4 regions of the Streptomyces sp. NPDC107517 genome follow, and region 4 is predicted to be linked to each of the others. Evidence: riboswitches for the same ligand, from Rfam matches in the RefSeq annotation. Region 4 holds a riboswitch; each other region holds the start of a gene.
The links. Region 4 has a riboswitch for cobalamin ahead of ACZ67T_RS07400 (cobalamin biosynthesis protein). Riboswitches for the same ligand answer to the same signal wherever they lie in the genome.

Region 1 (5,675 bases), on a different contig from region 4:
ACCGACCGCACCCAGGCCGCCCGCGCCCGCCCGGCGAACGCTCCGGTCAGCCGCCCGGCGCACGCGGCCCCCATGAGGAACGCGCCGAGGGAGGTGAGCGACCCGAGGACGGAGAACCCTGGAGCGCCCGCCGCGGCGAAGCCGATGACGAGGACGTTGCCGGTCATGTTCGACGCGAAGACGCGGCCGAGGCCCAGATAGCTGACCGCGTCGACGAAGCCGCTCACGACCGTGAGGACCGTGAGGGCCGTGGGGAGGGCGGACCTGCGTGGCACGGGCGCGGGCTCCGCCGGTGGAACGCTGGCTTCACTCACCCGCACGACCTTACGGAGTCCAGGTCCCGGGGGCTCGCCGGATCAGGTCCGCACGGCCCACCGTTCCTCGACCTTCGCGAGCCGCCAGTATCCGATGGCGGCCGCCCAGACGACGACGAACAGGCCCACGATGATGAACCCGACGTTGTCCAGGTCGAGCCCCGCTATCCAGCCGGTCACCGAGTCCCGCAGGTCGAGCTTGTCGTGCAGGACGCCCACGAGCTCGATGGTGCCGATCAGGAACGCGACGGCGATCGAGAGGCCGGTGATGGCCAGGTTGTAGAACACCTTGCGCACCGGGTTCGAGAACGCCCACTGGTACGCGAAGTTCATGAACGTCCCGTCCAGGGTGTCGAACAGGCTCATACCGGCGGCGAACAGGAGCGGCAGGCACAGGATCGCGTACCAGGGCAGTCCGGCCGCCGCGCCGCTGCCCGCCATCACCATCAGCGTCACCTCGGTCGCCGTGTCGAAGCCGAGGCCGAAGAGGAAGCCGAGCGGGTACATCTGGCCCGGGCGGGTGATGGACTTGGTGAACCGGCCGAGGATCCGGTTCATGAACCCCCGTGAATCCAGGTGCTGTTCGAGCTCGGCCTCGTCGTACGAGCCCGCGCGCATCGCCCGGAACACCCGCAGGATCCCCACCAGGGCGACGAGGTTGAGCGCCGCGATGAGGTAGAGGAAGGACCCGGAGATGGTGGTGCCCATGACGCCGAGCGTCTGATGGGTGGCGGACCCCTCGTTCATGATCCGCCCGGCGAGCTGGGTGCCGCCGGCGATCAGCGCGGCGAGCACGACCACCACGCTGGAGTGGCCGAGCGCGAACCAGAACCCCACCGACACCGGGCGCTTGCCGTCGGCCATCAGCTTGCGGGTGGTGTTGTCGATCGCGGCGATGTGGTCCGCGTCGAACGCGTGCCGCATCCCCAGGGTGTACGCGGTGACGCCGAGGCCGATGCCGAAGGCCTTCGACCCCACCTCGTAGTGCTCCGGCACGACGAGCAGGAACAGCACGCCGAACGCGACGACATGGAGTGCGGCGATCACCGCGAGGAGCCCGGCGGTGCGGACGGTGTCCTCGCGCCGCCAGTGGAACGCGTCGCGTCCGGTCGCCGGGGACTTTACGGGCAGGGTCATGCGGTCACGCTCCAACACCTCGTGGAATCACTTCGTGAGATGCCGTGGCCGGTCTCCTGGCTGACGGGTGTCCGCGTCCGCCCCGGCCTTCCCAGCTGCGCGCGGCAGCCAGTGGCGTGGTGGGGCGAGGCGTCCCGAGTCGTCTCGTTGCCGAGGGACCCGGGGCCCGATCACAGTGGCGAGGGCCGCTTCGGTCTGGGTCTTTTGAGGGACCGTCACCGAATTCCCGAGCACCACGGCCCGCCCACAGTAGAGGCCGGTCGGTGACGCCTGCAAGGCTGCACAGCTGCGTAGGTGTGCGCGGGTATTCAAGATCACATCGGTGGCTGCGAGGATGGGGCCATGCATCTCGTCCCTGCCGAGCGCGCCGACCGCCGCACGATCGACGGCCACCGGGTCTGCGAAGCCATCGCCGCCATCGGTGAGCCAGGACATGTCCGCGCCTGGGCCGACCGGTTCTCGCTGCTCGCCGATCCCCGCCGCCTCGCGCTGCTCCTCGCGCTGTACCGGGCGGGGCCGCTGGCCGTGTCGGATCTCGCCGTCGCGACGGGCATGAACGACCCGGCGGTCTCACAGGCGCTGCGGCTGCTGCGCGCGGCCGGAGTGGTCGAGGGGGAGAAGGAGGGCAGGATCGTGCGCTACCGCGTCGTCGACGCGGCGACCGCGGACCTTCTCAAGCACTGCGCGACGGACGGCGCGCACTGACACGTGCGCGCCGTCGTGGCCTGCCGCTCCGTCCTTCAGTCCTGTCGGCCGTCGGCCCGGCGGCGCGCGGCGGTGATCTCCGCGTACGTGAGGTCGCGCCCCTCCCAGTGCGAGCCCTCGGCGGACTTGCCGGGCTCCAGGTCCTTGTAGACCTCGAAGAAGTGCGTGATCTCCAGGCGGTCGAACTCGGGGATGTCCTCGATGTCCTGCACGGAGGTATGGCGCGGATCGTGCGCGGGCACGCACAGGACCTTCTCGTCCATGCCCTTCTCGTCCCGCATCACGAACATGCCGATGGCGCGGCACTCGACGGTGCAGCCGGGGAACGTCGGATCGCCCACCAGGACGAGCGCGTCGAGCGGATCGCCGTCGCGCCCCAGCGTGCCCTCGATGTATCCGTAGTCCGCGGGGTACTGGGTGGAGGTGAACAGCATCCGGTCGAGTCTTATCCGGCCGACGGAATGGTCCATCTCGTACTTGTTGCGGGAGCCTTGGGGGATCTCCACGGTGACGTCGAACGCGTGGACCGCGTCGGTGCCGTGGGCTGCGTCGGTGTGTCGGACCTCGTTGTCCAAGCCAGCCTCCTCGTCCACCCCGAGTGTCCTCCCGGGAGTGCGGGCGCGTCAGCCGATCGGGAACTCCAATTCGGGCCTGTCCCACATCACGGCGGGCGGGTCGGCGGCGGCCGTGCCGGTGAGTACGGCTCCCACGCTGCGGTAGAAGCCCTCGGCGGGCGGGTGCGAGACCACGCGGACCGAGGTGAGCCCTGCCGCGCGCGCCTCGTCCTTCATATGGGTGACGAGCAGCCGCCCGATGCCGAGTCCCTGCGCCGCGTCGGCGACGAACATCAGGTCGAGCTCCGGCGGCACCAGCGTGAGCGCGTAGAAACCGAGCACCAGGTCATCGGTGCCGACCGCGACGAAGACACGATGGGCCTCGATGTAGTCGGGCCCCACCCGGTAGCCGGCCACCATCGACGCGTACGGGGCCTCGTAGGCGCGCGACGTGCGGACGAGCCGGGTCAGCCGCTTGGCGTCACGGGCGGTCGCCCGGCGCACCCGGATCGTCCCGCCGTCCCCCGCGCTCTCCGTGGCGGTAATGCTCGAAGTCATAGTGAGAGTATTACGCATCCTGTCGCGCCGATCGACCCGGGGCGGTGCCTGCCGGCTCACGCGGTGGGAACGGTGGACTGCACCTGCCGCAGGAACGTCGCGTTGTCCGGTGTCTGCCGGATCCGCTCGACGAGCGTCTCGAGCCCCGCGTGTCCGTCCCGCGACCGAAGCGCCCGCCGCAGACCGCGTACGACCGTCAACTCGGCCTCGGTCAGGAGGAGTTCCTCGCGGCGCGTGCCGGACTGGGCGAGGTCGACGGCGGGGTGGACCCGGCGCTCGGCGAGGCTGCGGTCGAGACGGATCTCCATGTTGCCCGTGCTCTTGAGCTCCTCGAAGAAGTAGTCGTCGGCGCGGGAGCCGGTGTCGACGAGCGCGGTGGCGAGGATGGTGAGCGAGCCGCCCTCCTCGGCGAGCCTCGCCGCGCCGAAGAACCGCTTGGGGCCGATCAGCGCGGAGGAGTCGACACCGCCGCTGAGCGTGCGGCCGCCGGACGAGGCCGTGTTGTTGTGGGCGCGGCACAGGCGCGTCAGGGAGTCCAGGAGGATCACCACGTCACGCCCGTCCTCGACGAGCCGCTTGGCGCGCTCGACGGCGAGTTCGGCCAGCGCGACATGTGCCTTCGCAGGCTGGTCGAAGGTCGAGGCGAAGACCTCGCCGCGCACCGAGCGCCGCATGTCGGTGACCTCCTCCGGACGTTCGTCGAGGAGCACCACCATCAGATGGGCCTCGGGGTGGTTCGTGGCGACGGACGCGGCGAGCTGCTGGAGCAGCACCGTCTTGCCGGTCTTGGGCGGCGCCACGATCAGCCCGCGCTGCCCCTTGCCGATGGGGGTGAACAGGTCGACGACGCGAGGCGTCACGCCGCCCTTCGCGGTTTCGAGACGCAGGCGCTGCCGCGGGTGCAGGGGAGTGAGGTCGCCGAACTCGGGCCGCCCGCGCAGCTCCCGCACGGGGTGCCCGTTGACGCGCTCGACCTCGGTGAGGACGCGGGGCCTGCCGCACGTCCCCTGGATCAAGTCGCCCTTGCGCAGGCCGAGTCGGCGGATCAGGGCGGTCGGCACCTGGACGTCGTGCGACGTCGGCAGGAGGTCGGCGAGGCGCAGGAACCCGGGACCGTTGCCCGAGGTGTCGAGGACGCCCGCGGCCTGGACCGCGGCCTCCTTCGGCTGCGTCGTGAACGCCTTTGTGGTGGTGGGGGGTTCGAGTGTGGTGGTCATCGGAATCGGTCCTTTCGAGGACGTTCGCACGAGAGCATGAATGAGGTGGGATCCGGCGGGATCGGGGCGGTGACTGCACGCCCCGCGAGGCGGGCGGGCGAAGAGGCCCGTGAAAACCCGGAGAAGCCTGTGGCCGGGAAGAAGCGATGCGGGGTACGGCGCGTCGGCGCCGCCTGGCGCATCGCTGACATCGATTCGACGAATCCCGCTGGAGCGGTGATTCGGAGAGGGAGACTGGCACCGGCGCCGAAAAGGCGGCTAGCACACGTGCCACTCGCACTGTAACACCATGTCGGCGCCGTCCCGCAAGGGCTTACGTCACGGGCCGCGGTGCCAAACCGGCCCGGAAGCCCGGCTCGAACCCTTCACCACAGCCCCTGTGGCCCCGGGCGCGGCCTATGCTGAGCCACGATGTTCGCCCCCGAAGGCCCCACCGTCCGCGAGCTCGCCGTCCAGGCGCTGTCCTCCGTGGAGCACGGCTACGACCTGCTCGCCCCCAAGTTCGACCGCACGCCGTTCCGCACGCCCCGGTCGGTCCTCGCACCGGTCACCCGTGCCCTGCGCCGCATGGGCCCCTTCGAGCGCGGACTCGACCTGTGCTGCGGGACCGGCGCGGGGTTCGGCGTGCTGCGGCAGGTGTGCCGCGAGCGGCCCGTCGGGGCCGACATCAGCGCGGGCATGCTCACGGCGGCCCGCGCGGCCCACACGAGCGGCGCGGACCTGGTGCGCGCCGACGCCCTCGCGCTGCCTTTCGGGCCGGCCTTCGACCTGGTCGTCAGCTTCGGGGCGTTCGGCCACTTCCTGCCACGGCAGCGGCCCGCGCTGTTCGCCCAGGTCCACTCCGTGCTGAGGCCGGGCGGGCGCTTCGCGTTCCCGGTGCCGGCGCCCGCGCGGCCCGGCTCCCTCGGCTACTGGTCGATGCTGGCCTTCGACGGCGCGATGCGGGTCCGCAACGCGCTGTGGCGGCCGCCCTTCGTCATGTACTACCGCGGCTTCCGCCTCGGCGACGTACGCAGTGAGCTGGCCGCGGCCGGTTTCGTTGTGGAGCTCCAGGCGCTGCCCGAATTCGGCGAGCGCTCCGACGGCAGCCCCCGGTGCCGCCTCCTGGTGGCCACGAAGACCGGCGCGCCCCGCTAGGGCCTTTCGTTCAGGGCCTTTCGTTCGGATCGTGCCGGGCTCGCAGGGCCTGG
Region 2 (5,675 bases), on a different contig from region 4:
CTCCGAACGCGACACGAGCCGTCTGATCGCGGACCTCCGCGAGACACTCGGCGCCGAGCTCGCCGCGGGTCGCGTGAGCGGAGCCGATCTAGGGGAACTGGCCTCCCGGCTACCCACCGTGGCGCACGCCGTGGTCGACCTCGCGCGCCGCAACCAGCGTCTGTCCGAACAGGTCACCGGCCCGCAGAACCGCACGGGGGAAGCGGGTGCGCTGCCCACCCCGCACGAGGAGATCCGCGACTACTTCTACCGCCGCCAGAACTATCTCCACCGCCTCGACCTCACCGCCGAGGACCTCGCCGCCACCATCGGCATCCGCCCGGGCGACGTGGTGCGTGCCCTCACCGACCGCCTGACCGACCACCACGACATCCGCCTGGCGACCGAGCCGGGTGGCCCGCTGCACCACTACGACACCGGGACCGCAACCCTGTATCTGTCCGCGCGGCTGCGCCCCGGCCAGCGCGCCTTCCGCATGGCCACCCAACTCGCCCTGCTCGAACACGCCGACGAGATCGACCGGCACGCCAGCGAGGACTTCCCGCCCGGCACCGAGGCCCACGCCCTGGCCAGGATCGGCCTCGCCAACTACTTCGCCGCCGCGTTGATCCTCCCGTACCGGGCCTTCCATGCGTCCGCGGAGACCTTCCGTTACGACATCGAACGCCTCACCGACCACTACGGCCTCGGCTACGAGACGATCTGCCACCGCCTGAGCACCCTCCAGCGGCCCCGCCTGCGCGGCGTCCCCTTCTCCTTCGTCCGCGTCGACCGGGCCGGCAACATGTCCAAGCGGCAGTCGGCCACCGACTTCCACTTCTCCCGCTCCGGCGGCACCTGCCCGCTGTGGAACGTGTACGAGGCGTTCGCCGCCCCCGGCCGGATCCACGTCCAGATGGCCGAAATGCCGGACGGAAAGCGGTACTTGTGGACCGCACGAGCCGTCACCCGCCGGTCCGGCTGGGGTGATCCTGGCAAGACCTTCGCCATCGGGCTCGGCTGCGAGATCCGCCACGCCCACCGCCTTGTCTACGCCGACGGCCTGGACCTGGGCCGCACCGCCGCCACCCCGATCGGCATGGGCTGCCGCGTCTGCGAACGTCTCGACTGCTCCCAGCGTGCGGCGCCGCCGCTCGGCCATCCCCTGCACATCGACCCGAACGCCAGCACGTTCGTGCCGTATCCCGTCACGGACGGGACAGCCTGATGGGGGCAAGGCCGTTGAGCCGTCGTGATCTCGACGCTGACGCTCGCGGTCCCCGTTGCCCTTGTGGGCTGGTGCGCACAGGTGGTGTGAACTGCGGTCTCTTGGCGATGGTCGAGGTCGACATCCTTCCGATGACCGTCACCATCAGGCAGTAGTTACCCCAGTCCGCGAATCCTGAGCGTTCCGCGCGTCTTGTGGTGGAAGAACAGTTCGATGCCGATGCCGGCTCGCAGGAAGCCGGACAGGACGGTCACCGGCAGGCGGTGGTGGCGCATCGCGGGTCAGTCCTCCGGGTGGAGGAGGCCGCGCTCGTAAGCCTTCCTGAGGTGCTGCGGCACCAGGTAGGTGATGTCGTCGACGGTGACGGGGACGAGCGCGGGGGTGTGCGCCTTCCACTGGGCGCGGCGGTGGCGGGTGTTGCTTCGGGACATCTTGCGCTTGGGCACGGCCATGAGACGGGTCCTTCTGTCGGGCGGTCAGGAATGGAGTGGGCGGATCAGCGGCTGGCATAGGGGAGCAGGGCCAACTCGCGGGCGTTCTTGACGGCCGCGGCGATCTGGCGCTGCTGCTGCCGGCTGACCCGGGTGACGCGGCGGCTGCGGATCTTGCCGCGGTCGGAGATGAACTTCCGCAGAAGGTCGATGTCCTTGTAGTCGATGTAGGTGATGCCAGCCACGTCGAGCGGGTTCGGCCGGTTCTTGCGGGCGGGGGCGGACTTGCTGGTACGGGGCATGACGGCTTCCCCGGTTCCGTAGCTCCCATTAGGCGGCGAAGTCGAGCAGTTCGTCGAAGCCGGTGGACGGGGGCAACGTGTCCGGGCCGGCGGCGAGTTCGGCATCGGTGAGCAGGCAGGAGTCGAGCAGGGACAGCAGCCCCTCCCGGTCGAGGTCGGGGGAGGTGAACACGAGGTGCTGGCACCGGTCACCGTGCTCGGGATGCCAGTCGAGGGCTGCGGCGGTACGGCGTTCGGCCGGCACCATCTCCCAGGCGACGTCCGGCAGTGCGGCCATCCAGGGCCCGGCGCTCTCCACGCACAGGGCGCCTCCGGCGGCGTCCCAGGCGAGCAGGCTGTCGGGGCGGTCTGCGAGCCAGAACCGGCCACGGCTGCGGGCCGCCGCGCAGCACAGGTCCTCCAGCGCCTCGTAGAGCCGCCCCGCGTGGAAGGGGCGACGACGCTGCCAGACGAAGGTGCTGACGCCGTGTTCGTGGCAGTCGTGGGGAAGGCGTGCGCAGGCCGGATGCTGAGCGGCCCCTGCCGCGTCCACGTCGAAACCGGCGGCGGCAGCCGTGCCCAACGTCCCTGAGGTGATGGGGATCTGCAGCGCAGTGGGATGCAACTGCCGCAGGAGCGCGAGGTCGTCGAGGCCCACGGTGTCGCTCGCGGCCACGGCGAGGACGGGGGCGTACTCCAGCTGACGGGCGAAGGTGTCGGCGACGGTGCGCTGGTCCGTCGTGGCCGCGGCGAGCCCGGCCTCGGTGAGGTCGTCGCCGTTGGACAGGCAGGCCAGGAGGAGGGACGGGTCCACGGCCGTCACCACGTTGGTAAGCCGGAAGGCGCCATCGCCGTGCGCGGCGACGACCTCGGCCATGCCGCGGGGTTCGACGGAGTCCCACAGCTCCACCACGGCGAGCCGGGTGAGACCGCTGTCGGCGAGACGCCCCAGTTCGGGCACGAGGTCTTCTCGCAGCGCGCAGCAGGCGCAGTCGTTGACCAGAGGCGTCTCGCCCCAGGACAGCTGGCCCGTGGCGTCGCGGACGCTGCGGCGCACCTTTCCCGTCGGGCCCGCGGACAAGTCGTGCAGGAGGGCGACGCTGTCGGGTACCTCACGCAGTATCTGTTCGACCGCTGAGCGGCGGGCATCGGCGTGCAGGCCGCCGACGACCACCACGGGCATCGATCCCTCGGAGGTCATCGCCGGCTCCTCTCTGCCCCGTAGCGGCGTTCGAACCGCTCGACGCGGCCGGCGGTGTCCGGCACGCGCTGCGTACCGGTGTAGAAGGGGTGGCTCGCCGAGGAGATCTCGACGTCGACCACCGGGTAGGTCTGTCCGTCCTCCCACTCGACGGTCTTGTCGCTGGTCATGGTCGAACGGGTGAGGAAGGCGAAGTCACCGGCCTTGTCGCGGAAGGCGATCGGGCGGTAGTCGGGTTGGATTCCGGGCTTCACGGGATGCTCCTTGAGCGAGGGTGGGGCGGCTGGGGTCGGTTCGGGCGGGGTCAGCGTTCCTCGCGGAAGTCGACGTGTCGTCCGGCCGCCGGGTCGTACTTGCGCCGAACGAGTCGGTCCGGGTCGTTGCGTCGGTTCTTGCGGGTCACGCAGGTGAAGCCGGTTCCGGCGGTGGAGCGGAGCTTGATGATCGGGCGTAGTTCGTTGCGGGTCATGACAGGTAGCATACGACAATGATTTCCATTATCGATACGTCGATGGAGAGAAAGGCAGCACCACCATGTCCGCACACTGCCAACTGACCGGCGCGCGGCCGGGCTTCGGCAAAAAGATCTCCCACTCGCACCGGCGCACGTCCCGCCGCTTCGATCCCAACGTCCAGAGCAAGCGCTACTGGCTGCCGAGCGAGAACCGCTACGTCCGGCTGCGGCTGAGCGCGCGGGGCATCAAGACGGTGGACGTGATCGGCGTCGAGGCCGCAGTCGCCCGGATCCGGGCCCGAGGGGAGCGCGTCTGATGGCGAAGAAGAGCAAGATCGAGAAGAACGAGAAGCGCAAGGAGATCGTGGCCCGCTTCGCCGAGCGGCGCGCCGAGTTGAAGGCCGTCCTGGCCTCCAAGCGGTACACCGAAGAGGAGAAGGCCGCGGCACAGGCGGAGCTGCGACGCCAGCCGAGGGATGCGAGCGCGACGCGCGTGCGCAACCGGGACAGCGTGGACGGCCGGCCTCGTGGACACCTGCGCAAGTTCGGCCTGTCGCGGGTGAGCGTGCGGGCTCAGGCACATGCCGGGAACCTGCCGGGAGTGACCAAGTCCTCCTGGTGACAGGATGCTTGGCCCATGGTGTCGGTCGGCGCCGACTTGCTCGCGCGGGCAGATGCCATGGGCCTGTTCTGCGCCTTGGGGCCTTTGGGGGCGTACGGGCCGTTCCCGGGTGCGAGCGGTGCCGTGGCGTCGCGAGGGCGTGCGCGTTTGGACGGGCGGCCTGTGGGCCTCGCCGCCGATCACCGGCGGGCGGCCCCTCACCCGCCGGGACGAGGAGGCCGGTGTGATTCCTGCGCGGTCCCGCCACTGGGACCGATGGTTCCGTAGGCGCGGGCGCCCTGCTTGAGGGGTGTGGTGCGCCGCCGGCCGCACCCGCTCGCGATGGGCCGCGACATGCTCTGCATAATGGCGCCATACATCTGTACGACGGGGACCAGGAAGCCGGTGTGAGTCCGGCGCGGTCCCGCCACTGTGACCGGGGAGCGACCTCCATGGCCACGGCCCTCCAGGGCCGGAAGGCGGGGTGAGCGGTGATCCGGGAGTCAGGAGACTGGCCCGTCGTCATCCGTTCTGTCCGGGGCGTGGACTCCCCAGGAAGAGGTCGACGATGCGTGTGCGGCCAAGCCGTGCGATGTGCCTCTGCGTCGATGCCACCTCCGGGCCCGGCTCCGGGAGCCCGCTGGCATGACCCCACCGTTCGCACGACGTCAGGTACTGGCCGGGGCAGGTGCGCTCGCGGCGGTGACAGCGCTGGCCGCCTGCTCCTCGTCACAGTCGAAGGGGAGCGGTAAGGGCTCCGGCGGTTCGGGGGTGCTGCGGGCCGCCTTCAGCGCGGGCGGTTCGCGGGAGACGCTCGATCCGCACCCCGCGCCGCTCTTCGTCGACCAGGCCCGTTCCAAAGCCCTGTACGACAGCCTGCTCACGTACAAGGACGACATGTCCGTGCGGAGCAGGCTCGCCGAGTCCTGGGAGAGCGACCGGGCCGGATCGACCTGGCGGATACGGCTGCGGGACGCCCGCTTCCACGACGGCAAACCGGTCACCGCCGCCGACGCGCTGTGGAACTACCGGCGCATCGCGGACCCGAAGACCACCGCCTCCTCGCAGCAGCTGTTCGCCTCCGTCGACTTCGCCGCCTGCCGCGCCTCGGGGCGTGACCTCACCCTCGTACTGCAAAAGCCCGACTTCGAGTTCCCGAGCGCGCTCGCCGCGGCCGGTACCGAGATCGTGCCGAAGGACACCAAGGACTTCCGGTCCCCGGTCGGGTCGGGGCCCTTCCGGTTCGCGTCCTTCACGCCTGGCGGCAAGGCGGTGTTCCGGGCGTGGGACGACCACTGGGCCGGGCGCCCGCACATCGACGAGCTGCAGTTCGTCCCCGTCAACGAGGAGCGGGCGCGGCTGAACGCGCTGCTGTCCGGACAGGTGGACTACGCCCATGACCTGTCCGCCGCCTCCGCCGCGCGGCTGAGCGGCCGGGACGGATTCACCCTCGCGCACAGCAAGTTCGCCACCATGCAGGCGATCCTTCTCCGCCTCGAC
Region 3 (5,675 bases), on a different contig from region 4:
TTCTCGATGGTGACGCGGCGGATCCGCGAGGACGCGAACTGGCGTGTCGCGCCTCCGGCTCCCGGCCTGACCGACCGGCGTGTGGAGATCACGGGACCTCCTGAGCGGCGGATGACGATCAACGCCCTCAACTCCGGCGCGAAGGTGTGGCTGGCCGACTTCGAGGACGCGACGGCACCGACCTGGGACAACGTGATCGGCGGGCAGCTCAACCTGCTGGACGCGATCGAGCGGCGCATCGACTTCACGACCGAGGCGGGCAAGGCGTACCAGCTGGCCACCGACCGGCCGCTGGCCACCATCGTGGTCCGGCCGCGCGGCTGGCACCTCGACGAGGAGCACCTGGAGGTCGACGGCCGCCCGGTGCCGGCCGCGCTCGTCGACTTCGGTCTGTACTTCTTCCACTGCGCGCAGCGGCAGATCGACGCGGGACACGGCCCGTACTTCTACCTGCCCAAGCTGGAGAACCGCGACGAGGCCCGGCTGTGGAACGACGTCTTCGTCCTCGCTCAGGAACTCCTCTCCATCCCCCGCGGCACGATCCGGGCCACCGTCCTCATCGAGACGATCACCGCGGCGTTCGAGATGGAGGAGATGCTGTACGAGCTGCGTGAGCACAGCGCCGGGCTGAACGCGGGACGCTGGGACTACCTCTTCAGCATCATCAAGACCTTCGGCCACCGCACCGACTTCCTGCTGCCCGACCGGGCCCGGGTCACGATGACGGCCCCGTTCATGCGGGCTTACACCGAACTCCTCGTGCGCACCTGCCACAAGCGCGGCGCCCACGCCATCGGCGGGATGGCCGCCCAGGTGCCGAGCAAGGACCCCGACGCGAACACGGCCGCGCTGGCGAAGGTGCGCCTGGACAAGGAACGCGAGGCCGAGGACGGATTCGACGGGTCGTGGGTCGCCCATCCCGCGCTCGTCCCCCTCTGCCGCGAGGTCTTCGACGATGTCCTGGGCGACGCGCCCCACCAGTTGAGCCGCACGCGCGAGGACGTGGAGGTCACGCCTTCGCAGCTGCTCGCCGTGCGCAAGGTGAGCGGAGCCCCGACGGCTGAGGGCGTGCGCACCAACATCTCCGTCGCGCTGCGGTACTTCGCCGCATGGCTGCGCGGACAGGGCGCGGTCGCCCTGGACGGCCTCATGGAGGACGCCGCCACCGCCGAGATCGCCCGGGTCCAGATCTGGCAGTGGCTGCGCCACCGGCATGTCGACCGGGAGACCGTCCTGACCCTCCTCGAAGAGGAACTGTCCGCTCTGGTCGCCGAGTTCCCCTTCACCCCCATGGAAGAGATCCGTGACCTCTTCCAGCGCACCGCGCTCGGCACCGAACTCCCGCTCTTCTTCACGCCCGACGCCTACACGCGCCACCTCGTCCGCACCACGGAGCAGCAGTCATGACCCTCGACCCGAACCGCGCAGGAGACGTGAACCGCGTAGCAGTCGTCGGAGGCGGCCAGATGGGGGCGGGCATCGCCGAGGTCTGCGCCCGCGCCGGAATCGACACGATCGTGTGCGAGGCAGACTCCACGGCCGTCCAGCGCACCCGCGACCGCGTCACGGCCTCGCTCGACAAGGCGGTCGGCCGCGGCAGGTGCACGGCCGAGGACGCGCAACATGCCCTGGAGCGGCTGACCTTCACCGGTGACCTGACCGACCTGGCCGACCGACAGCTCGTCATTGAGGCGATCATCGAGAACACCGAGGCCAAGACGGATCTCTTCGCCACCCTGGACAAGATCGTCGAGGACCCGACCGCGGTTCTCGCGACCAACACCTCGTCGATCCCCGTGATGCGCCTCGGCATGGCGACCGGGCGCGCCGACCGCGTCGTCGGACTGCACTTCTTCAACCCGGTGCCGGTCCTGCCCCTGGTCGAGGTCGTCACGTCCCTGCACACCTCGTCCGACACCGCGACCCTGGTCGAGCGGTTCGCGACCTCCGCACTCGGCAAGACCATCGTGCGCTCCCGTGACCGCGCGGGCTTCGTCGTCAACGCGCTGCTCGTCCCGTACCTCCTTTCGGCGATCCGTATGACGGAGTCCGGCTTCGCCACGCCGGCCGACGTAGACCACGGCATGGAACTGGGCTGCGCGCACCCCATGGGACCGCTGCGACTCGCCGACCTGATCGGGCTCGACACTGTCGCAGCAATCGCCGATTCGCTCTACGAGGAGTTCAAGGAGCCGCTGTACGCACCGCCGCCGCTGCTCCAGCGCATGGTCGAAGCGGGCCTGCTGGGACGGAAGACAGGGCGCGGCTTCCACGTCTACGAGCGGGGAGCCACAGAGAGCCACCGGGGCTGAGGGGCCCGGGTGCCGCCGCCGGAATGAGGGCCGACGGTGGTTGAGCCTGTGGGGGTGAGCCGGCCAGGGACGCCGACTCACCCCCACAGGTTTGCGGTCGTCAGCCGACGGGTGTCCTACGTCACCGTCCGGAGTCCGGACACTGTGGTCATCCTCAAACGGCGGCCCGTAGGGTGGGCACCGCAGCTGGTTCGCCCCGTCCGCCAGGCGGGATGCGTCGCAAGAGGGAACCCGGTGGGAATCCGGGACTGCCCCGCAGCGGTGAGTGGGAACGACCGCCGTCATACGCACTGGGCCCGACAGACAGGGTCTGGGAAGCGACGGCCAGTAGGTGTTCGTCCGGACCGGATGGACGTGCCCGCGAGTCCGAAGACCTGCCACCTGCCCGTGCGCGTACGACGCGTGCGCGGACATCCCGGTGACCTCGAGGGCGGGTCGGCGTACATATCCGGCGGACGGACCGCGCCTTTGCCGCGCGAGGTCGCACCGCCGGTTCTGTCGCTCCTTCACGCGTTCGAGTCTTCGGGACCTCAGGGATACGTCTCTCGAAGGAGAACTCCGTGACCACCAAGACCGCAGCCGCGGCAGCACGGGCCACCGTGTACGGCTACCCGCGTCAGGGCCAGAACCGGGAGCTCAAGAAGGCCATCGAGGGGTACTGGAAGGGCCGCGTCACCGCCGACGCCCTGCGTACCACCGCCGCCGAACTGCGCCGTACCAACCGTCAGGAACTGGCGGCGGCCGGTATCGACGAGGTCCCCACCGGTGACTTCTCGAACTACGACCACGTACTGGACACCACCGTCATGGTCGGCGCGATCCCCGAGCGCCACCGCGCCGCCGTCGCGGCCGACGCCTTGGACGGCTACTTCGCGATGGCCCGCGGCACTCAGGACGTGGCGCCGCTGGAGATGACCAAGTGGTTCGACACCAACTACCACTACCTGGTGCCGGAGTTGGGACCGGACACGGTGTTCACGGCCGACTCCACCAAGCAGGTTGCCGAGTTCAAGGAAGCCCTCGCCGAGGGGCTCACCGCCCGGCCGGTCCTGGTGGGCCCGGTCACGTATCTCCTGCTGTCGAAGCCCGCGCCGGGCGTCGGCGTCGACTTCGACCCGCTCACTCTGCTCGACCGGCTGCTGCCGGTATACGCCGAGGTCCTCGCGGACCTGCGCGCGGCCGGTGCCGAGTGGGTGCAGCTCGACGAGCCCGCTCTGGTCCAGGACCGCACCCCGGCCGAGCTGAACGCCGCCGAGCGCGCCTACCGCGACCTCGGCACCGCGACCGACCGGCCCAAGCTGCTGGTGGCCTCCTACTTCGACCGGCTCGGCGACGCTCTGCCGATCCTGGCCAAGGCACCCGTCGACGGTCTCGCCCTCGACTTCACCGGCGCCGCGGCCGCGAACCTCGATGCCCTCGCCGCCGTCGGCGGGCTGCCCGGCAAGCGGCTGATCGCCGGTGTCGTCAACGGCCGCAACATCTGGGTCAACGACCTGGAGAAGTCCCTCGCCACGCTCGGCACCCTCCTCGGCCTTGCCGACCGGGTCGACGTCGCCGCCTCCTGCTCCTTGCTCCACGTCCCCCTGGACGCCGCCCTGGAGAAGGACGTCGACCCGCAGATTCTGCGCTGGCTCTCCTTCGCCCGCCAGAAGACCGCCGAGATCGCCACGCTCGCCAAGGGCCTGGCCCAGGGCACGGACGCGATCGCCACCGAGCTCGCGGTGAACCGTGCCGCGCTCTCCTCGCGCGCCACCTCACCCATCACGCGAGACCCGGGTGTCCGCGCCCGCGCCGCCGCCGTCACCGACGCGGACACCCACCGCGCCCAGCCGTACACCGAGCGGGCCGCCGCCCAGCGCGCCCACCTGGGCCTGCCTCTGCTGCCCACGACCACGATCGGTTCGTTCCCTCAGACCACCGAGCTGCGCACCGCCCGCGCCGACCTGCGGACCGGCCGCATCGACACCGCCGGCTACGAGGAGCGCATCAAGAACGAGATCCGCGACGTCATCTCCTTCCAGGAGAAGACCGGGATCGACGTCCTCGTGCACGGCGAGCCCGAGCGCAACGACATGGTGCAGTACTTCGCCGAGCAGCTCACCGGATACCTCGCCACTCAGCACGGCTGGGTCCAGTCCTACGGCACCCGCTACGTCCGCCCGCCGGTCCTGGCCGGCGACATCTCGCGGCCCGAGCCGATGACGGTGCGCTGGACCTCGTACGCCCAGTCGCTCTCCGACCGCCCGGTCAAGGGCATGCTGACCGGCCCGGTCACCATGCTCGCCTGGTCCTTCGTCCGCGACGACCAGCCGCTCGGCGACACCGCCCGCCAGGTCGCCCTCGCCCTCCGCGACGAGGTCAACGACCTGGAGGCGAACGGCACGTCGGTCATCCAGGTCGACGAACCGGCCCTGCGCGAGACCCTGCCGCTGCGTGCCGCCGACCACGCCGCGTACCTGGACTGGGCCACCGAGGCGTTCCGTCTCTCGACGGCCGGGGTCCGCCCGGAGACCCAGATCCACACGCACATGTGCTACGCGGAGTTCGGTGACATCGTCCAGGCGATCGACGACCTCGACGCCGACGTGATCAGCCTGGAAGCGGCTCGCTCGCACATGCAGGTCGCCCGCGAGCTGGCCGGGCACGGCTACCCGCGCGAGGCGGGCCCGGGGGTCTACGACATCCACTCCCCCCGCGTCCCGAGCCAGGACGAGGCCGCCGCCCTGCTGCGCAAGGGACTTGAGGCCATCCCGGCCGAGCGGCTGTGGGTCAACCCGGACTGCGGTCTGAAGACCCGCGGCTGGCCCGAGACCCGTGCCTCCCTGGAGAACCTGGTCGCCGCGGCCAAGGCCGTGCGGTCGGAGCTCGGCTCGGCCTGATCCACGGCGGTGAGGGTGCCGGGGCTCGCACCACGCCCCGGCACCCTCACCGTTGCGCCCGAGTGGGAGCGCCACGAGAAAAGGGGGCCCTGCCGTGAAACACGAGCCGCGGACCGTCGTCATCGACGGTGAGGAGATGGTCGCCGTACCGGTGGAGCTGTACGAGTCGCTGCTCGCCCTGCGCAGGCAGCTGGGTGCGCAGGGGGCGCGCATGCAGTCGCTGCGGGGAGCTCTCAGCGATGTGGCCGACTTCCTGGAGCGGCTCGACGCAGCTCGGGAACAGGTGTCGGCAGATCCTCCAGTGCCCGGCACCGACCCGGCCGTACGCGACGCCCACGGCTTCGCCGCGGAGCTTCGCCACTACGTCCGACACGCGCGAGCGCTCACCGAGGCCAAGCGAGCGCGAGGCAGTGGAGCACGTCGACGAAAGCCCTCAAGTTAGGGCCACCTAACTTTTGTGCGCGACACAACATCTGGCCTGTCT
Region 4 (5,675 bases):
GACGCGCTCACCGAGCGCCTCACCGACGGGCCGGGCGAGGGTCTTCTCGCGCGCGAAGCGCACCCGTACGGGCAGCAGTCCGAGCCCGTCCACGGCGCCCAGGCGCGACTCGACGTCGTCCTCGATGCGCTCGCCGAGCACCTGGAAGCCGCCGCAGATCCCGAGGACCGGCCGGCCCTCGGCGGCCCGGCGCGCGAGGGCGTCGGCGAGGCCGCGCTCGCGCAGCCACTGAAGTGCCTTGACGGTGCCGCGCGTTCCCGGCACGACGACCAGGTCCGCGTCGACGAGCTCCTCGGCCCGGTCGACGAACCGCACGACGACGCCCGGCTCCGCGGCCAGGGCGTCCACGTCGGTGAAGTTCGACATCAGCGGCACGGCGCACACGGCTACGCGCAGCACGTCCTCGCCGACGGGGGCCGTCGTCCACGACTCGCGCACGGAACCGCGCAGCGACACGCGCAGCCCGTCCTCCTCGTCGATGCCGAGGCCGTGCTGGAAGGGGAGAACCCCGTACGTGGGGCGCCCGGTCAGGTCCTTGAGCATGTCGAGGCCGGGTTCGAGCAGCGAGACGTCCCCGCGGAACTTGTTGACCAGATAGCCGGCCAGCAGCTCCTGGTCGTCGGGGGCGAGCAGCGCCGTCGTGCCGAAGAACGACGCGAAGACGCCGCCGCGGTCGATGTCGCCGACCACGAGCACGGGCAGCCGTGCGGCCCGGGCGATCCCCATGTTGACGATGTCGGTGCGGCGCAGGTTGATCTCGGCGGGAGAGCCCGCCCCTTCACAGATCACGGCGTCATAGCTGCCCCGGAGTTCCTCCAGGCATCCCACGACGGTGTCCAGAAGTGCCGCCTGCCGTCCTCCGTGGTAGCCCCGCGCACTCAACTCGCCCACCGGCTTGCCCATGAGCACCACCTGGCTGCTGCGGTCACTGCCCGGCTTCAGCAGCACGGGGTTCATCAGGGCGCTCGGCTCGACGCGTGCGGCCTGCGCCTGCATGGCCTGCGCCCGCCCGATCTCGGCGCCCTCGCGCGTCACGAAGGAATTGAGGGACATGTTCTGCCCCTTGAACGGCGCGACTTTCACCCCCTGCCGCACCAGCCACCGGCAGATCCCCGCGGTGACCACGCTCTTCCCGGCATCGGACGTGGTCCCTGCCACCAGCAGTCCGCCACCACTCACGACTTCCCCCTCCGCAACAGTGCCCGCCCGGCGGCGCACACGCCGAGGGCCAGCCAGCTCACGCGCCGCGAGAGCCGCGCCGCCCGCTCGATGTCGGCGGTCTCCACGGCCCGGCCCGACGCGTTCAGTACGGGCCGGTGCTCGACCCGCCCGCCGTACGACAACGTGCCTCCCAGGCGCACTCCGAGCGCCCCCGCGAACGAGGCCTCGACGACACCGGCGTTGGGGCTCGGGTGCAGTCGCGCGTCCTCGCGCCACGCCGTGAGCGCGCCGCGCGGACGGCCGCCCGCGATTGCGGCCAGCACGCCGGTCAGCCGCGCCCCGGGCCAGCCGGCCACGTCGTCGAGGCGTGCGGAGGCCCAGCCGTAGCGGCGGTACCTGGCCGACTTGTGCCCGACCATGGCGTCCAGCGTGTTCACGGCGCGGAACGCGACGAGCCCGGGGACGCCGGCGACGGCGCCCCACACGAGCGCGCCCACGACGGCGTCGGAGGTGTTCTCGGCGACGGATTCGACGACGGCCCGCGCGATCCCGTCCGCGTCCAGGGCCTGCGGGTCGCGCCCGCACAGATGCGGCAGCCGTTCGCGCGCCGCGTCCACGTCACCGGCGGCCAGCGCGCTCCCGATGGCGCGCGCCTCGCGCCCCAGCGACGTACCGCCGACGACCGCCCAGGTGGCGGCGGCGGTCAGCGCGACGGAGGCGGCGGGGGAGCGGCGCGCGGCGCGCGCGGCGAGGCCACCGGCGAGGGCGGCGCCCCCGGCGCACACGGCGGTGTGCACGGCGCCCCACCCGCGGTGGTCACGCCACAGCACGCGCTCGACGGCGCCCGCGGCCCGTCCGAACGCGGCGACCGGATGCCCGCGGCGCGGATCGCCGATCAGGAGGTCGCCGAGGAGTCCGGCGGCGCTGCCGTACGCGAAGACGCGCTCGGCCCGCACGGTCAGCCCGCCGCTACGGCGAGGGGAACCCTTGTACTCGCTCTGAGCGGGAGCACCCGCAACTGGCAGCCGCGCATGGCGATATGTCCTCACTCAGGGTGTCCACGCCCTGGTTGGAAGAGACCGGCGGCGAGAGTTCCTGGCTCGCGGGGATCACTCCCCGGTGACAGTGGCGGGACCGCGCCGGATTCGCACCGGCTTCCTCTCCTGCTGCCGTAGATGGCCCCGGAAGTCCACCACGCCCCCCGAACGCCCGTCAACTTGCCGTTGACCTGCGAAGGGAGAGTGTGCTGAGGCCCACACGAAGCGGGGTGCGGGACGCCGTCGCGTCCCGCACCCCGCACTTCTGCCGGTTACCTCCGGTCAGGCGACGATCAGGAAGATCCCGTAACCGACGGCCGCCGCGCACAGGGCGAAGCAGGCGTACGCGCCGGAGACGGCGAGCCCCGCCGAACCGCCCTGGGCCGTCGCCGACTCCCGCTTGGCGAGCCCGACGATGCCGAGGGTGAACAGGCCCACGAGGGCCACCGTGATCACGAGGCTGACTCCGAACACGGAGCCGAGTGCTGCCCAGTCGATGTGCATAGCGCTGCTGCTTCCTTAGACCGTGGCCGGTCGCGCGGACTCCGCCGAGGGCGGGGCGGGCGAGGCGGGGATGGTGGTCTTCACGTCGGTGTCCAGGTCCGCGACCGTGCCGGCGGGCGGCGGGGTGACGGCCGCGATCGCGGTGGTCACGACGCCGGCGGGCTCGGCCGGGACGTCGACGCCGTCGATGTCGTCGTCCGTGACGTTCGTGTGGTCGATCGCGTTGCGCCGGGACAGCGCCCAGATGGTGCCGGCGCCGGCGATCAGGAGCAGCGCGGTGACGGCGACGCCCCACGAGCCCTGCTTGGTGAGGAACTCGGCGCCCGCGCCGACCAGACCGGCGGCCGGCAGGGTCAGGCCCCAGGCGATGAACATGCGGGTCGCGGTCGACCAGCGGACGACGCCGCCCTTGCGGCCGAGGCCCGCGCCCATGACGGCGCCGGAGCAGACCTGCGTCGTGGAGAGCGAGAAGCCGATGTGCGAGGAGGCGAGGATCGCGGTCGCGGCGCTGGTCTGGGCGGCGAAGCCCTGCTGCGGCGCGAGGTCCGTGAGGCCCTTGCCCATGGTGCGGATGATGCGCCAGCCGCCGAGGTAGGTGCCGAGCGCGATGGCCGTACCGGCCGAGACGATGACCCACATCGGGGGGTTGGCGCCGGGGCTGAGAACGCCGCCCGTGATCAGGGCGAGCGTGATGATGCCCATCGTCTTCTGCGCGTCGTTCGTGCCGTGCGCCAGCGAGACCAGGCCCGCGGAGGCGATCTGCCCGGCGCGGTAGCCCTTGGCGGTCGCCTTCTGGTCGGTCTTGCTGCCGATCCGGTACGTGAGCCGGGTGGCCAGCATCGCGGCGATGCCCGCCACGAGCGGCGCGGCGACGGCCGGGAGCAGGATCTTGGTGACGACGGTGCCGCCGTTGATCGACGACCAGCCCATCGACATCACGGCGGCGCCGATGAGGCCGCCGAAGAGCGCGTGGGACGAGCTGGAGGGGAGGCCCACCAGCCACGTCAGGAGATTCCAGAGGATGGCGCCCACCAGCGCCGCGAAGATGACCTCGGTCTTGAGTCCGTCCTCGTTGATGATCCCGCCGGAGATCGTCTTGGCGACCTCCACGGAGAGGAAGGCTCCGACGAGGTTCAGCACGGCGGACATGGCCACCGCCGTCTTGGGCTTGAGAGCGCCGGTCGAGATGGTGGTGGCCATCGCGTTGGCTGTGTCGTGGAAACCGTTCGTGAAGTCGAACACGAGAGCGGTAACGATCACGATCCCGAGGAGAAGCGTGATGTGTTCCATTTACCCAGGCTTCTGTTGGACGTCAGTGGCTCGGTGAACGTAGGCAACCTGAGTGAACGGAAGATGAACTGGGGCAGGCGGTGCGGTGACCCGAAGCGGAGTGCCGCCACTCCGTTGGAATCGGGGTGGCGGCACGGGGTCGTTCGCGAAGCGGAACGGCGGCTCAATTAAGCGGAAGTAAGCCTTCCGCTAGCCGCGGGCGAACCTCCGCAACTGCCTCGGTGAACCGTTGAAGAGATTCTGGTCACCCGGCAGTCCGCCGCTGTTGTCGTACTGCCAGAACGTCCAGTACGACCAGCCCGACGGCAGTGTCCCGGCGGACTCGGCGTAGCGGGCGAGCCATAGCGCGTGGTTGCGCGCGAAGGCCGCGCTGTTGCCCGTGCACTTCTTCCACCAGCGGTAATTGGTGTAGATCACCGGCCGGCGGCCCGTCCTGCGCCGCACCTCGTCGCTGAACGCCCTGATCCAGGAGATCATCTTCCCCTTGCTCAGGCCGTAGCACTTCTTCGAGCTGTACGGGTTGTACTCGATGTCGAGCGCCGGCGGCAGCGTCCAGCCGTCCGCCCGCCACCCGCCCCCGTTGCGCACGAAGTACGAGGCCTGCGTCCGGCCGGACGACTTGTTCGGGAGCGCGAAGTGGTACGCCCCGCGGATGACGCCCGCGCTGCGCGCTCCGTCGTACTGCCGGCTGAAGTAGGGATTGCGGTAGGTGGCGGACTCGGTCGCCTTGACGTAGACGAACCGTGCGCCCTTGCTCTTGGCCTTCTGCCAGTTGATGTTCTTCTGGTGCGACGAGACGTCGTGCCCCTTCGTGACGCCCGCCGCGGACGCCGGAGCCTGTGCGAGAGCGGTGCCCCCGAACGTCAGGGCGGCGAGTGATGTCGCGGTCGCGATGTGCGCGCGGCGACGGGACGGTTTGTGACCACGAGCCATATTTCCCCCCGGAATGGCGACGTGCATGACAAATCCCACCGGAGGCTACCGGAAGATCCCTCTGAGCCCGTCGACCTCCAGCCAATCGTCTCCAGACCGGCATTCATGCCCATGCGTGCGCTTTTGGACTCCTCGGCTCCGCACGGAAGTGCCCGGGCGCCACGATCGGCGCGGGCCCGCCGAGCGGCTGGCAGGATGCGGGCATGGCGCAGGAACCGGGCGAGGCAGGGCGGGGCGCGGACGGACTCGCGCAGGCATGGAGCGCGCTCGTGGCGACGGCCCGGCGCACCGTCTCCGACGGCCTCGTCGTCGGGACCTCGGGGAACGTCTCGGTGCGCATCGGCGACACCGTCCTCGTCACACCCAGCGGGGTCCCCTACGACGAGCTCGCCCCGGACGACCTCGTCGCCGTCGGCCTCGACGGCGGGCAGCGCGCCGGAACCCTGACCCCGACCAGCGAACTCCCGATGCATCTGGCGGTCTACCGCGCGACGCCCGCCCGCGCCGTCGTCCACACCCACGCGGTCCACGCCACCGCCGTCTCCACCCTGGTGCCCGAGCTTCCGCTCATCCACTACATGGCCGCGGCCCTCGGCGGCCCCGTCCGGGTCGCTCCGTATGCGATGTACGGCACCGAGCGGTTGGCCGAGAACGTGCTCGACGCTCTCGAGGGGCGGACAGGCTGCCTGCTCCAGAACCACGGCACCCTCACCCACGGCGACACCCTCGCCGCCGCCTACGACCGCACGG

Region 1: linked by a shared signal. The riboswitch ahead of nicT (Nickel transporter NicT) and the one ahead of ACZ67T_RS07400 (cobalamin biosynthesis protein) in region 4 are both predicted to bind cobalamin.
Region 2: linked by a shared signal. The riboswitch ahead of ACZ67T_RS32555 (ABC transporter substrate-binding protein) and the one ahead of ACZ67T_RS07400 (cobalamin biosynthesis protein) in region 4 are both predicted to bind cobalamin.
Region 3: linked by a shared signal. The riboswitch ahead of metE (5-methyltetrahydropteroyltriglutamate--homocysteine S-methyltransferase) and the one ahead of ACZ67T_RS07400 (cobalamin biosynthesis protein) in region 4 are both predicted to bind cobalamin.

The regions. Positions count from the first base shown of each region.
Region 1 is NZ_JBVJPM010000007.1:91,748-97,422, forward strand. It holds gene ACZ67T_RS18345 (YoaK family protein) at 1-314, opposite strand, end outside; gene nicT (Nickel transporter NicT) at 357-1,451, opposite strand; cobalamin riboswitch at 1,481-1,704, opposite strand; gene ACZ67T_RS18355 (ArsR/SmtB family transcription factor) at 1,794-2,156, shown strand; gene ACZ67T_RS18360 (inorganic diphosphatase) at 2,192-2,731, opposite strand; gene ACZ67T_RS18365 (GNAT family N-acetyltransferase) at 2,780-3,268, opposite strand; gene rho (transcription termination factor Rho) at 3,325-4,485, opposite strand; gene ACZ67T_RS18375 (class I SAM-dependent methyltransferase) at 4,897-5,622, shown strand.
Region 2 is NZ_JBVJPM010000018.1:59,665-65,339, forward strand. It holds gene ACZ67T_RS32515 (short-chain fatty acyl-CoA regulator family protein) at 1-1,207, shown strand, start outside; gene rpmF (50S ribosomal protein L32) at 1,489-1,659, opposite strand; gene rpsR (30S ribosomal protein S18) at 1,704-1,940, opposite strand; gene ACZ67T_RS32530 (CobW family GTP-binding protein) at 1,969-3,120, opposite strand; gene ACZ67T_RS32535 (type B 50S ribosomal protein L31) at 3,117-3,374, opposite strand; gene rpmG (50S ribosomal protein L33) at 3,425-3,589, opposite strand; gene rpmB (50S ribosomal protein L28) at 3,655-3,891, shown strand; gene rpsN (30S ribosomal protein S14) at 3,891-4,196, shown strand; cobalamin riboswitch at 4,526-4,709, shown strand; gene ACZ67T_RS32555 (ABC transporter substrate-binding protein) at 4,821-5,675, shown strand, end outside.
Region 3 is NZ_JBVJPM010000018.1:51,427-57,101, reverse strand. It holds gene aceB (malate synthase A) at 1-1,407, shown strand, start outside; gene ACZ67T_RS32495 (3-hydroxybutyryl-CoA dehydrogenase) at 1,404-2,312, shown strand; cobalamin riboswitch at 2,496-2,696, shown strand; gene metE (5-methyltetrahydropteroyltriglutamate--homocysteine S-methyltransferase) at 2,873-5,191, shown strand; gene ACZ67T_RS32485 (hypothetical protein) at 5,286-5,633, shown strand.
Region 4 is NZ_JBVJPM010000002.1:805,325-810,999, forward strand. It holds gene ACZ67T_RS07395 (cobyric acid synthase) at 1-1,179, opposite strand, end outside; gene ACZ67T_RS07400 (cobalamin biosynthesis protein) at 1,176-2,117, opposite strand; cobalamin riboswitch at 2,229-2,370, opposite strand; gene ACZ67T_RS07405 (hypothetical protein) at 2,481-2,702, opposite strand; gene ACZ67T_RS07410 (inorganic phosphate transporter) at 2,718-3,992, opposite strand; gene ACZ67T_RS07415 (lysozyme) at 4,182-4,925, opposite strand; gene ACZ67T_RS07420 (class II aldolase/adducin family protein) at 5,129-5,675, shown strand, end outside.